3 regions of the Cryobacterium sp. Y62 genome follow, and region 1 is predicted to be linked to each of the others. Evidence: predicted binding sites of a transcription regulator. Region 1 holds the regulator's gene; each other region holds the start of a gene.
What was found. Region 1 encodes HrcA, which represses chaperone genes, less so after heat shock. Its sites were predicted from a motif close to TTNGCACTCGNNNNNNNCGAGTGCNAA; they were not measured.
Positions count from the first base shown of each region.

Region 2: groES (co-chaperone GroES) is a predicted target of HrcA. The motif match lies at 1,295-1,321, and genes of this name have one in related genera.
Region 3: groL (chaperonin GroEL) is a predicted target of HrcA. The motif match lies at 1,311-1,337, and genes of this name have one in related genera.

Region 1 covers NZ_PJJK01000120.1:133,343-136,616, reverse strand. Annotated here, with positions in the region: gene dnaJ (molecular chaperone DnaJ) at 1-547, opposite strand, end outside; gene hrcA (heat-inducible transcriptional repressor HrcA) at 599-1,618, opposite strand; gene CXY71_RS19005 (DUF4870 domain-containing protein) at 1,857-2,237, shown strand; gene CXY71_RS22240 (DUF4870 domain-containing protein) at 2,238-2,330, shown strand; gene CXY71_RS19000 (DUF4870 domain-containing protein) at 2,488-2,895, shown strand; gene hemW (radical SAM family heme chaperone HemW) at 2,927-3,274, opposite strand, start outside.
Region 2 covers NZ_PJJK01000114.1:72,676-75,949, reverse strand. Annotated here, with positions in the region: gene rarD (EamA family transporter RarD) at 1-838, opposite strand, end outside; gene groES (co-chaperone GroES) at 927-1,223, opposite strand; gene CXY71_RS13930 (class I SAM-dependent methyltransferase) at 1,348-2,553, shown strand; gene CXY71_RS13925 (hypothetical protein) at 2,562-2,957, opposite strand; gene CXY71_RS13920 (DUF4190 domain-containing protein) at 3,010-3,274, opposite strand, start outside.
Region 3 covers NZ_PJJK01000107.1:58,768-62,041, forward strand. Annotated here, with positions in the region: gene CXY71_RS10495 (cold-shock protein) at 1-125, shown strand, start outside; gene CXY71_RS10500 (DUF3048 domain-containing protein) at 191-1,240, shown strand; gene groL (chaperonin GroEL) at 1,381-3,009, shown strand; gene CXY71_RS10510 (GMC family oxidoreductase) at 3,203-3,274, opposite strand, start outside.

The sequences.
Region 1 (3,274 bases):
GGCAGGAACCGCACGGGCTCGAGGTCATCACGTTGCCTAGCAGGGAGCGTACGGCGCGCTGGATGCTGCCGGTGCCGTGGCAGATGTCGCAGGTGATCGGGGACGTTCCCGGGGCACTACAGGAGCCCTTGCAGGTCTCACAGACGATCGCGGTGTCTACCTCAAGGTCGCGGTGCGTGCCGAAGATGACCTCATCGAGGTCGAGGTCGACTCGAATGAGGGCGTCCTGGCCGCGTTCGCGGCGCGAGCGCGGGCCACGGCTGCTGCTGCCGCCACCCCCGAAGAAGGTCTCGAAGATGTCGCCGAAGTTACCGAAGTTCTGCCCGTCGAAGCCGCCGTTCTGGCCGCCGCCCTGGTCGTACTTCTGGCGTTGCTTGGCGTCGCTCAGCACGTCGTAGGCGTGCGTGATGCTCTTGAACCGTTCGGATGCTTCGGCGCCGGGGTTCACGTCGGGGTGCAGTTCGCGGGCGAGGCGCCGGTAGGCCTTTTTGATTTGGTCGGTGGTCGCGTCGCGGTCAACGCCAAGCGCTTCGTAATGGTCAGCCAAAGGTGGCTCTCCTTGATTTTCTGATGATGGTTGTTCGAAATGGCACAGAGCTTAGGTCTCGTCGAGCAGGCGCGAGAGATACCGGGCGACGGCGCGCACGGCCGCCATATTGTTGGAATAGTCCATGCGGGTCGGCCCGAGCACACCGAGCCGGGCCAAATTGCCGTTGGCGGTGTACCCGCTGGTCAGCACGCTCGCTTCCGGCAGGCCGAAGGCGGCATTCTCGCGGCCGATACTCACCGAAACGCCGTGCTGGTCGGTCTCCATCTCGCCGAACAGGCGCAGCAGCACGACCTGTTCTTCGATGGCTTCGAGCACCGGATAGATGCTGCCGGAGAAGTCGTCTTCGGTGCGCACCAGGTTTGCAGCCCCGGCCATGACGAGCTTCTCCTGACGGTTGGCTCCGACCTGGTCGGCGACGGTGCGCGTGAGCAGGTCGACGATCGGCTGCAGCGCTGACGATCCCGGCCAGACATTCGCGGCGAGTGCGGCGCTCGCCTCGGCCATGCCGAGTCCAACGACCGTGACGTTGAGTCGGACGCGCAATTCGCCGAGCGTCTGCTCGTCAAGTGCCCGCGGCAGGTCGATGACCCGCTGCTCGACCCCGCCGGAATCGGTGATCAGCACCGACAGAATGCGCGTCTCGGTCAGCGGCACGAAATCGAGGTGCCGAACCTTCGCGCGGGACAGCGAGGGGTATTGCACGAGCGCGACTTGGTGGGTGAGTTGCGAGAGCAGACGCACGCTCCGCACGAGCACCTCGTCGAGGTCGGCGGAGTGACCCAAAAAGGTTTCAATGGCCTGACGCTGGGCCGGGGTCAGCGGGCGCAGGTCGGCGAGGTGGTCGACGAAGACCCGGTAACCCTTGTCGGTCGGGATGCGCCCCGACGAGGTGTGTGGCGCCGCAATCAACTCTTCTTCTTCGAGCAGGGCCATGTCGTTGCGAATGGTCGCGGCGGAGACGCCGAAAGAATGCCGGTCAACGATGGATTTGGAGCCGACGGGTTCGCGGGAGGCGACGTAGTCCTGCACGATGACGCGCAACACATCGAGCCCACGGTCGGAAACCATTTCGCCCGCCTTCCTCTTTTTCCGGTCCAGCGTCAATTGAGCGGATGCTCCGGGTCGTCGCACCGGTGAGCGCGCCGGAACGCAGGTTTGCCCGCACGTCGTTGGCACTCGCATTCACTGACTGCTAATACTATCGCGACCGGCCGTGTTCCGGCTGAGCGCACCCATTGCCAGTATCGCGAACCGAGCGTTTAATTCCTGATACCAGCGCCCCCGGCGTTCAACGAAAGGGACAATCATGAGCGATCCACAGGCACAACCTCCCGGCGATTCCAACTACCGTGACCCCAATGTTGGGCAGCCGCCGTATGGCCAGCAGCCCGGCACGGGCAGTCCGTTCGGCACCCCGGCAGCCGCGGCCCCACTCTCGGAAGTCGACGACCGGCAATGGGCCTCGTTGGCGCACCTCGGCGGCATCCTGAGCTTTCTGCCGTCGCTGATCATTTGGCTGGTCTTCAAGGACCGCGGCCGTTTCACCAATACCGAGGCGAAGGAGACGCTCAACTTTCAGATCACCCTCGTGATTGGATACGTCGCGATTAATATCGTCTCGTTCATCCTTGCGATCGTCACCTTCGGAATCGGCGGCCTGCTCATCGGACTGACCTGGCTGCTCTGAATGGCTGGAGCCATCTTTTCGATCATGTTGTTTCTGAAGGCCAAGGACGGCCAGAACTACCAATATCCGTTCGCGATTCGCCTGATCAAGTAGCGAGCAGACCGGGACAATACGCATCTCGGACGGTTAGTCTAAAGAAGGCTGGCTTGTACGTTGTCCGAACCCAGACAGTGCTTCTGCACTGGATGCTGTGGCCAACCCAATGCCAGTTCATCGCGACCAAATCGACCACGCTGGAACGGGAGACCACATGTCTGAGAACGATTCGCGCTCAAACCCATATGAATCAACCCCGCCGCACAACCCCTATGCGCAGAGTGTTCCGCCCTCGCCCATGAGCCCTACCGACGAGAAGATGTGGGCGACCCTGATTCACGTCGGTGGCATCCTTTTTGTCTTTGTTCCCGCACTCATCGGCTATCTCGTGCTGCGCGATCGAGGGCCGTTTATTCGGGCGCACAGCGCGACGGCTCTGAACTTTCAGATCACCCTGACGATCGCCTACGTGGTCGGGACCGCGTTAACGGCGATCCTCATCGGTTACCTGATTGTGCCTGTGGCCTGGGTGCTCGGCATCATCTTCTCGATCCTCGCCGCACTTGCGGCCAACCGCGGCCAGGGGTATTCCTACCCGCTGACCATCAGGTTCTTTAGCTGAACTTCTTCAGCTCAGCCTCTTCAGCTCAGTCCTAGTCGCTCAGCCGACGCACCACAGCGTCGGCCAACAGTCGTCCGCGCAGGGTCAGTTCAATGGTCCCGGCGAGGGCTGCCTTGGCGTTGACAAGCTCATCGGCGATCAGGCCGGCGACCTCGCGGCGTCCGGCCGCAGATAACGACGCGACCGGGATGCCGGTGCGGATGCGGCTCTGCAAGAGGATGCGCTCGAGTTCGCGGGTGAGCGCGTCGAGCGTCTCGCGACCGGCTGCCGGGGACAGGCCGGCAAGCATCCGCTCTGAATAGGCCGCCGGATGTTTGACGTTCCACCAACGCACACCGCCGACGTGGCTATGCGCGCCAGGGCCCACGCCCCACCAGTC
Region 2 (3,274 bases), on a different contig from region 1:
CGAGCGGCATCGCCTCGTTCAGAATGACCACACCGACGAGAAATTGAATGACCGGCGCGACGAATTGAATGAGCCCGAGCACCGTCAGCGGCAAGCGCCGGGCGGCTGCGGCGAAGAGCAGCAGGGGAACAGCGGTGATGACCCCGGCCGCGAGCAGTCCCACCGTGTGCCAAGGTGACACGGTTCCAAAGGTGAGGCCGGACATGCTGGAGACGACCAGAAGCTGGATGATGGCGACCGGGGCCAGCCAGGCCGTTTCGAGGGTGAGGCCGGTGACGGCATCGACGTTGGGGCCGACCCGCTTCTTGATCAGCCCGTAGAACCCGAAGGAGAACGCGAGAATGAGCGAGATCCAAGGCAGTGAGCCGTAGCCGACCGCGAGCACGATCACGGCGAGAAAACTGATGCCGATGGCCACCCATTGCAAGCGGCGCAACCGTTCGCGCAGCACGAAGACGCCCAGCAGCACGGTGACGATCGGGTTGATGAAGTAACCAAGGGCCGCTTCAACGACGTGCCCAGTGGTCGCGGCGATCACGTAGGTCTGCCAGTTGATGAAGATGAACGCACCGGCCAGGCCCATGGTCCAGACCAGGCGCGGCTGCCGCAGGGCATGCCCGAGTACGGTCCAGGTTCGGGTGACGGTAATGATCAGGGCGCAGAAAACGAGAGAAAACAGAACTCGCCAGGCTACGATTTCGAAGGCGCCGGAGGGGATAAGCAGCAGAAAATAGAGGGGCAGCAGGCCCCAGAGGCCGTATGCGAGGCCGCCGAAGATGAGACCGGTGCGGTGGGTCGCGCGAGCCGTCGAGTCGGCCCGTGCAGCGGCATCCTTCATAAATATTCTCCCTGGAGGCACAAAAACTCCCGAATGGCGAAGCCATCCGGGAGTTTCAGTCTAAAACCTAGGTAGTGAAGAAACCTACTTAGCGAACGACCACAGCGAGCACGTCGCGAGCGGAGAGAACCAGAAGGTCATCGCCACCGAACTTGACCTCGGTTCCGCCGTACTTGGAGTAGATGACCTTGTCGCCGACGGCGATGTCGAGGGGAACGCGGTTGCCGTTGTCGTCAATGCGGCCGGGGCCGACTGCAACAACTTCGCCCTCCTGGGGCTTTTCCTTTGCGGTGTCAGGAATGACCAGACCTGATGCGGTGGTCTGCTCTGCGTCGACCTGCTTGATGACGATGCGATCCTCGAGCGGCTTGATGGAGACCGACACGGTTGACCTCTTTCTAAGACTTGGGTTAGCAGACTCACAGCGAGAGTGCCAAGTGAAGTTTAGAGGGGATGCTGGCACTCGCGCAACGTGAGTGCCAGATCAGGCCGTTTGATACCGTTGCAGAATGGATCGAACCGAGCTCGTTGAGCTGCTTTCCCCCGCGAGTTTACGGCTGCTGGATTCCCTGTCGCCCTACGATGCAAACGGTGATGTGTTGAAGCTCGTGAGCGAGCTGCGCAAGGCCGGGCATGCCCCCGGGCTCGTGTCGGCCGTGTTGAGCCAGTCGCGACTGCGGGCGAAGGCCGTAACCAAGTTCGGAGAATTTGCCGAGCGGATGCTGTTCACCGAGGCCGGTCTTGAGCAGGCGACCCGGTTACGGGTCGCAGCACTGCACGCCGGGCGATTCGCCGGACTGTCGGCAGCGCTCGGCCGCGCACCGAGGGTCGCGGACCTCGGCTGTGGCATCGGCGGCGACGCGATGGCCCTCGCCGCGATGGACCTGCCGGTCGTGGCCGTCGACGCCGACGAGGTCACGGCGACGGTCGCGAGCTTCAACCTGGCACCGTTCCCCAATGCTTCCGCGTTACAGGCCGATGCGGAGAACGTTGACCTGGCCGATTTCGACGCGGTCTGGCTCGACCCGGCCCGGCGCACGAGCGGGCACAGCAACACCAAGCGGCTGACCCGTTCCGAGGACTACTCCCCCTCGCTCGACTTCGCCTACCTGCTGGCGACGACGAAACCGCTCGGTATGAAGCTCGGTCCCGGCCATGATCGCGACCAGATTCCGGTCGATGCGGAGGCCCAGTGGGTGTCGGTGGACGGCCAGCTGGTGGAGATGGGACTGTGGTTCGGCGCTCTCGCGCGCCCGGGCATCCGTCGTTCGGCGCTGCTTTTGACCCGGGATGGCGTACAGGAACTGACCGCTGGCGCCGACAGTGAAGACGTACCGGTGGGCGAGCTCGGCCACTACGTCTACGAACCCGACGGCGCGGTCATTCGGGCGCGACTGATCGGCGACCTGGCCCGCTCGATGGAGGCCAGCATGCTGAGCGAGGGAATCGCCTACCTGACCAGCGACCTTTTGGTGCCGACGCCGTTCGCGAGCGCCTTTCGGGTGCTCGAGACGCTGTCGTTCGACGAGAAGAAGCTGCGACTGGCACTGCTTGAGCGGCGCATCGGAACGCTCGAGATCAAGAAGCGCGGTGTCGACGTTGATCCCGCGACGCTGCGCACTCGGTTGAAGCTCAAGGGGCCGGAAGTCGCGACGCTGATCTTGACCCGGGTGGCCGGGCATCGCGTCGCGCTGCTCGTGGAGCGTGTGCGCTAGCGATTGGGCTATAGCAGGGGCAGTACCGTGTGGCTAATGTAGACGAGCCAGCCGACCGCGAGCAGAACCCCGACAATGCCGCTCGCGAGGCCGCTGCCCCAGAGGGCTCGCGCCCGATGCTCGGTAGTGCGCGCGATCAGGGCGAGAACAAGCGCGATGAGCGCGATCGGCAGGCCGAGCACGCCGAGCACGCCGAGCGCGAGCCCGACGAGACCGCAGACGACGGAGGCGACGGAGAGGCGGCGACGGCCAGTGATGCGCGCCACCTCTGCTTCGGTGTAGGTGTACGGCACGAACTCGGTGGGGGCAGTGACGGTCGATTCCCAGCTGAGCTGGCTACCCGGGGGCGCGGGGGCACGGGTGTAGTCCCGATGCGTGTCGGAATCCTGGTGCGGTGTACTCATTGCTGTCCTCGTGCTGCGAACCGGCCAGCGACCGTTTCGCGGGGTGAGTCTGTTAGGGCTGGCTCACACCGACGTTGGCGGCAGCGATGAGCAGTGCGATCGAGCCGATGAGGATGAAGATCCCCACGACGAAGCCGAGGTAGCCGACAATCAGACCACCGAGGGCGAGGCCGTGGCCCTTTTCGCCGGTCTTCTTAATCTGGCTCAGGGCGATGTGGCCAGTGATGATGCCCACGATCGAGATCGCGAGGATCGACGTAACGAGGGAGATAATCGACAGAACGTTGTACTTGTCCTGCGGGTTCTGCTGACCGTAG
Region 3 (3,274 bases), on a different contig from region 1:
TCTTCGTCCACTACTCCGCCATTGACATGAGCGGGTACAAGGTTCTCGAAGAAGGCCAGCAGGTCGTCTTTGAGGTTGGTGCCGGAGCGAAAGGCCCTCAGGCTGAATCGGTTCGACCGGCCTAACCCGCCTCGCATTTCACACTAACGCCGCCCGCTGCAACGGGCGGCGTTAGTGTTTACCGGTGACTATGAAAAATACGGCCCGTACCGCTCGACCGCTTCAGGCCGCGGGGCTGCTCGCCCTCGTATTACCGGCACTGCTCCTGAGCGCGTGCACCGGCAGTACCCCGACCCCCTCCTCGGCACCGACCAGCACGGCTTGGACCTCTGACTATGTCGCCCCGGCGGCGACCGAGATCGCACCGCTGACCGGGCAGAGCGTCGAAGGCGGCTCGTTGGCCCACCCGTCACTGGCAGCCAAGATTGACAACCACGTTGCGGCCCGGCCGCAGGTTGCCATCGACCGCACCGACCTCGTGTTCGAAGAACTGGTCGAGGGCGGCATCACCCGCTATGTCGCGGTCTGGCAGTCGAGTATTCCCGATCAGCTCGGCCCGGTGCGGTCGATCCGGCCGATGGACCCTGACATTATTGCGCCGTTCGGCGGTCTGGTCGCCTATTCCGGTGGCCAGCAGCGATTCGTCGACGCGATGAACGTGACTGGCCAGATCAGTGCCATCTTCGACTATGACACGACCGGCTTGTTCTCGCGGTCTTCCGCTACGTCGGCCCCGCACAACGTGATCCTCGCCGCGTCGGAATTCGTCAACCGCAATGCCTCCGTCACCCCGCCCGCCCAGCAGTACGCCTACGCAGCCACCCTCGCCGCGGCATCCGCTTCTACGGACGGCACGCCGATTTCGGTGATCAACACCCAGTTCTCCAACTCCAGCGCCCGCAGCTGGACCTGGAACGCCGAGGCGGCCGCCTACCTGCGCGCTCAGGACGGTGTGCCCGACCTGACCCCCGAGGGTGCCCAACTCAAGGCCACCAACGTGGTCGTGTTGCGGGTCGATGTGACCGTCTCCAACAGTATCCCCAAGACCGAGTTGATCGCCTCCGGTGAAGCGTCGATCTCGTCCGGTGGCAAGACCCTAGCGGCCACCTGGAGCAAGGATGCCCAGACCTCACCGATCCGCTTCATCGACGGCAACGGCGTGACAATTCGGCTGGCACCGGGCAATACCTGGTTCCAGTTGGTGCCCAACGGTACCGGCTCAGCCGATCTCGTTCCCTGACAGCTGCAGACAGCCCGACATCACCCCGGATGCTCGCTTGCACTCTCGACCCCAGAGTGCCAGAATCGATCTAGCACTCTCGTCATCTGAGTGCTAACCCCATCATCGTTTGGAACGTCCGGGAGGGACGAGTTACACATATGGCAAAAATCATTGCATTCAATGAAGAGGCCCGTCGTGGGCTTGAGCGCGGCCTGAACATTCTGGCCGACACCGTCAAGGTCACCCTCGGCCCGCGCGGCCGCAACGTCGTTCTGGAGAAGAAGTGGGGCGCCCCCACGATCACCAACGACGGTGTGTCCATCGCCAAGGAGATCGAACTCGACGACCCGTACGAGAAGATCGGTGCCGAGCTCGTCAAAGAGGTCGCCAAGAAGACGGATGACGTAGCCGGCGACGGAACGACCACCGCCACTGTCCTCGCTCAGGCCCTGGTTCGCGAAGGCCTGCGCAACGTCGCAGCCGGCGCCGATCCGATCAGCCTAAAGCGCGGCATCGAGAAGGCCACGGCAGCTGTCATTGCCGAGCTCATCGCCAGCGCCAAGGAAATCGAAACCAAGGAAGAGATCGCGGCCACGGCTTCCATCTCTGCCGGCGACACCGAAATTGGCGCGATCATTGCCGAGGCCATCGACAAGGTCGGCAAGGAAGGTGTTGTCACCGTTGAGGAGTCGAACACCTTCGGCACCGAACTCGAGCTCACCGAGGGCATGCGCTTCGACAAGGGCTTCCTGTCGGCGTACTTCGTCACCGACCCCGACCGTCAGGAAGCGGTCTTCGAAGACCCCTACATCCTGATCGTCAACTCCAAGGTCTCCAACATCAAGGACCTGCTCCCCATCGTGGACAAGGTCATCCAGACCGGTAAGCAGCTCCTCATCATCGCGGAAGACGTCGACGGCGAGGCCTTGGCCACGCTCGTTGTGAACAAGATCCGTGGCATCTTCAAGTCCGTCGCCGTCAAGGCGCCGGGCTTCGGGGACCGTCGCAAGGCTCAGCTGCAGGACATCGCCATTCTCACCGGTGGACAGGTCATCTCGGAAGAGGTTGGCCTCAAGCTCGAGAACGTCACGCTCGACCTGCTTGGTAACGCCCGCAAGGTCGTCATCACCAAGGACGAGACCACGATCGTTGAGGGTGCCGGCGACGTCGAAGCTATCGCCGGTCGCGTTTCGCAGATCCGCGCCGAGATCGAGAACACCGACAGCGACTACGACCGCGAGAAGCTCCAGGAGCGCCTCGCCAAGCTTGCTGGCGGCGTTGCTGTCATCAAGGCCGGAGCCGCAACGGAGGTTGAGCTCAAGGAGCGCAAGCACCGCATCGAAGATGCAGTGCGCAACGCCAAGGCTGCCGTTGAAGAGGGCATCGTCGCCGGTGGTGGCGTTGCACTCATCCAGGCTGGCAAGACCGCGTTCGAGAGCCAGGCAGTTCTCGCTCTCGTCGGCGACGAGGCAACGGGCGCGAACATCGTGCGCGTCGCCATCGATGCTCCGCTCAAGCAGATCGCTCTCAACGCGGGTATGGAGCCCGGTGTTGTCGCCGATAAGGTGCGCAACCTGCCCGTTGGATGGGGCCTTAATGCCGCCACCGGCGAGTACGTCGACATGATCGCTGCCGGTATCAATGACCCGGTGAAGGTCACCCGCTCCGCGCTGCTCAACGCCGCGTCGATTGCCGGACTGTTCCTCACCACCGAGGCCGTCGTTGCTGACAAGCCCGAGAAGAACTCGGCTCCGGCCGGCGACCCCTCGGGTGGCATGGACTTCTAAGTCCCCGCCAGCTAGCACCACAAAAGAGTGGGCGCCTCCTTGGGGAGGCGCCCACTCTTTTTACGTCGTGCTTTGGTCAGTGGGTGGGCGCGCGTCCTTGGGGAGGCGCGCACTCTTTTTACGTCGTGCTTTGGTCAGTGGGTGGGCGCGCGTCCTTGGGGAGGCGCGCCCACCTTTGTGTCTGTTCCGTGTTTTAGCGGATGCTGCGGGCCGACTTCACCAGGTCGGCACAGCGTTCGCCGATCATCATCGTGGTGATGTTCGG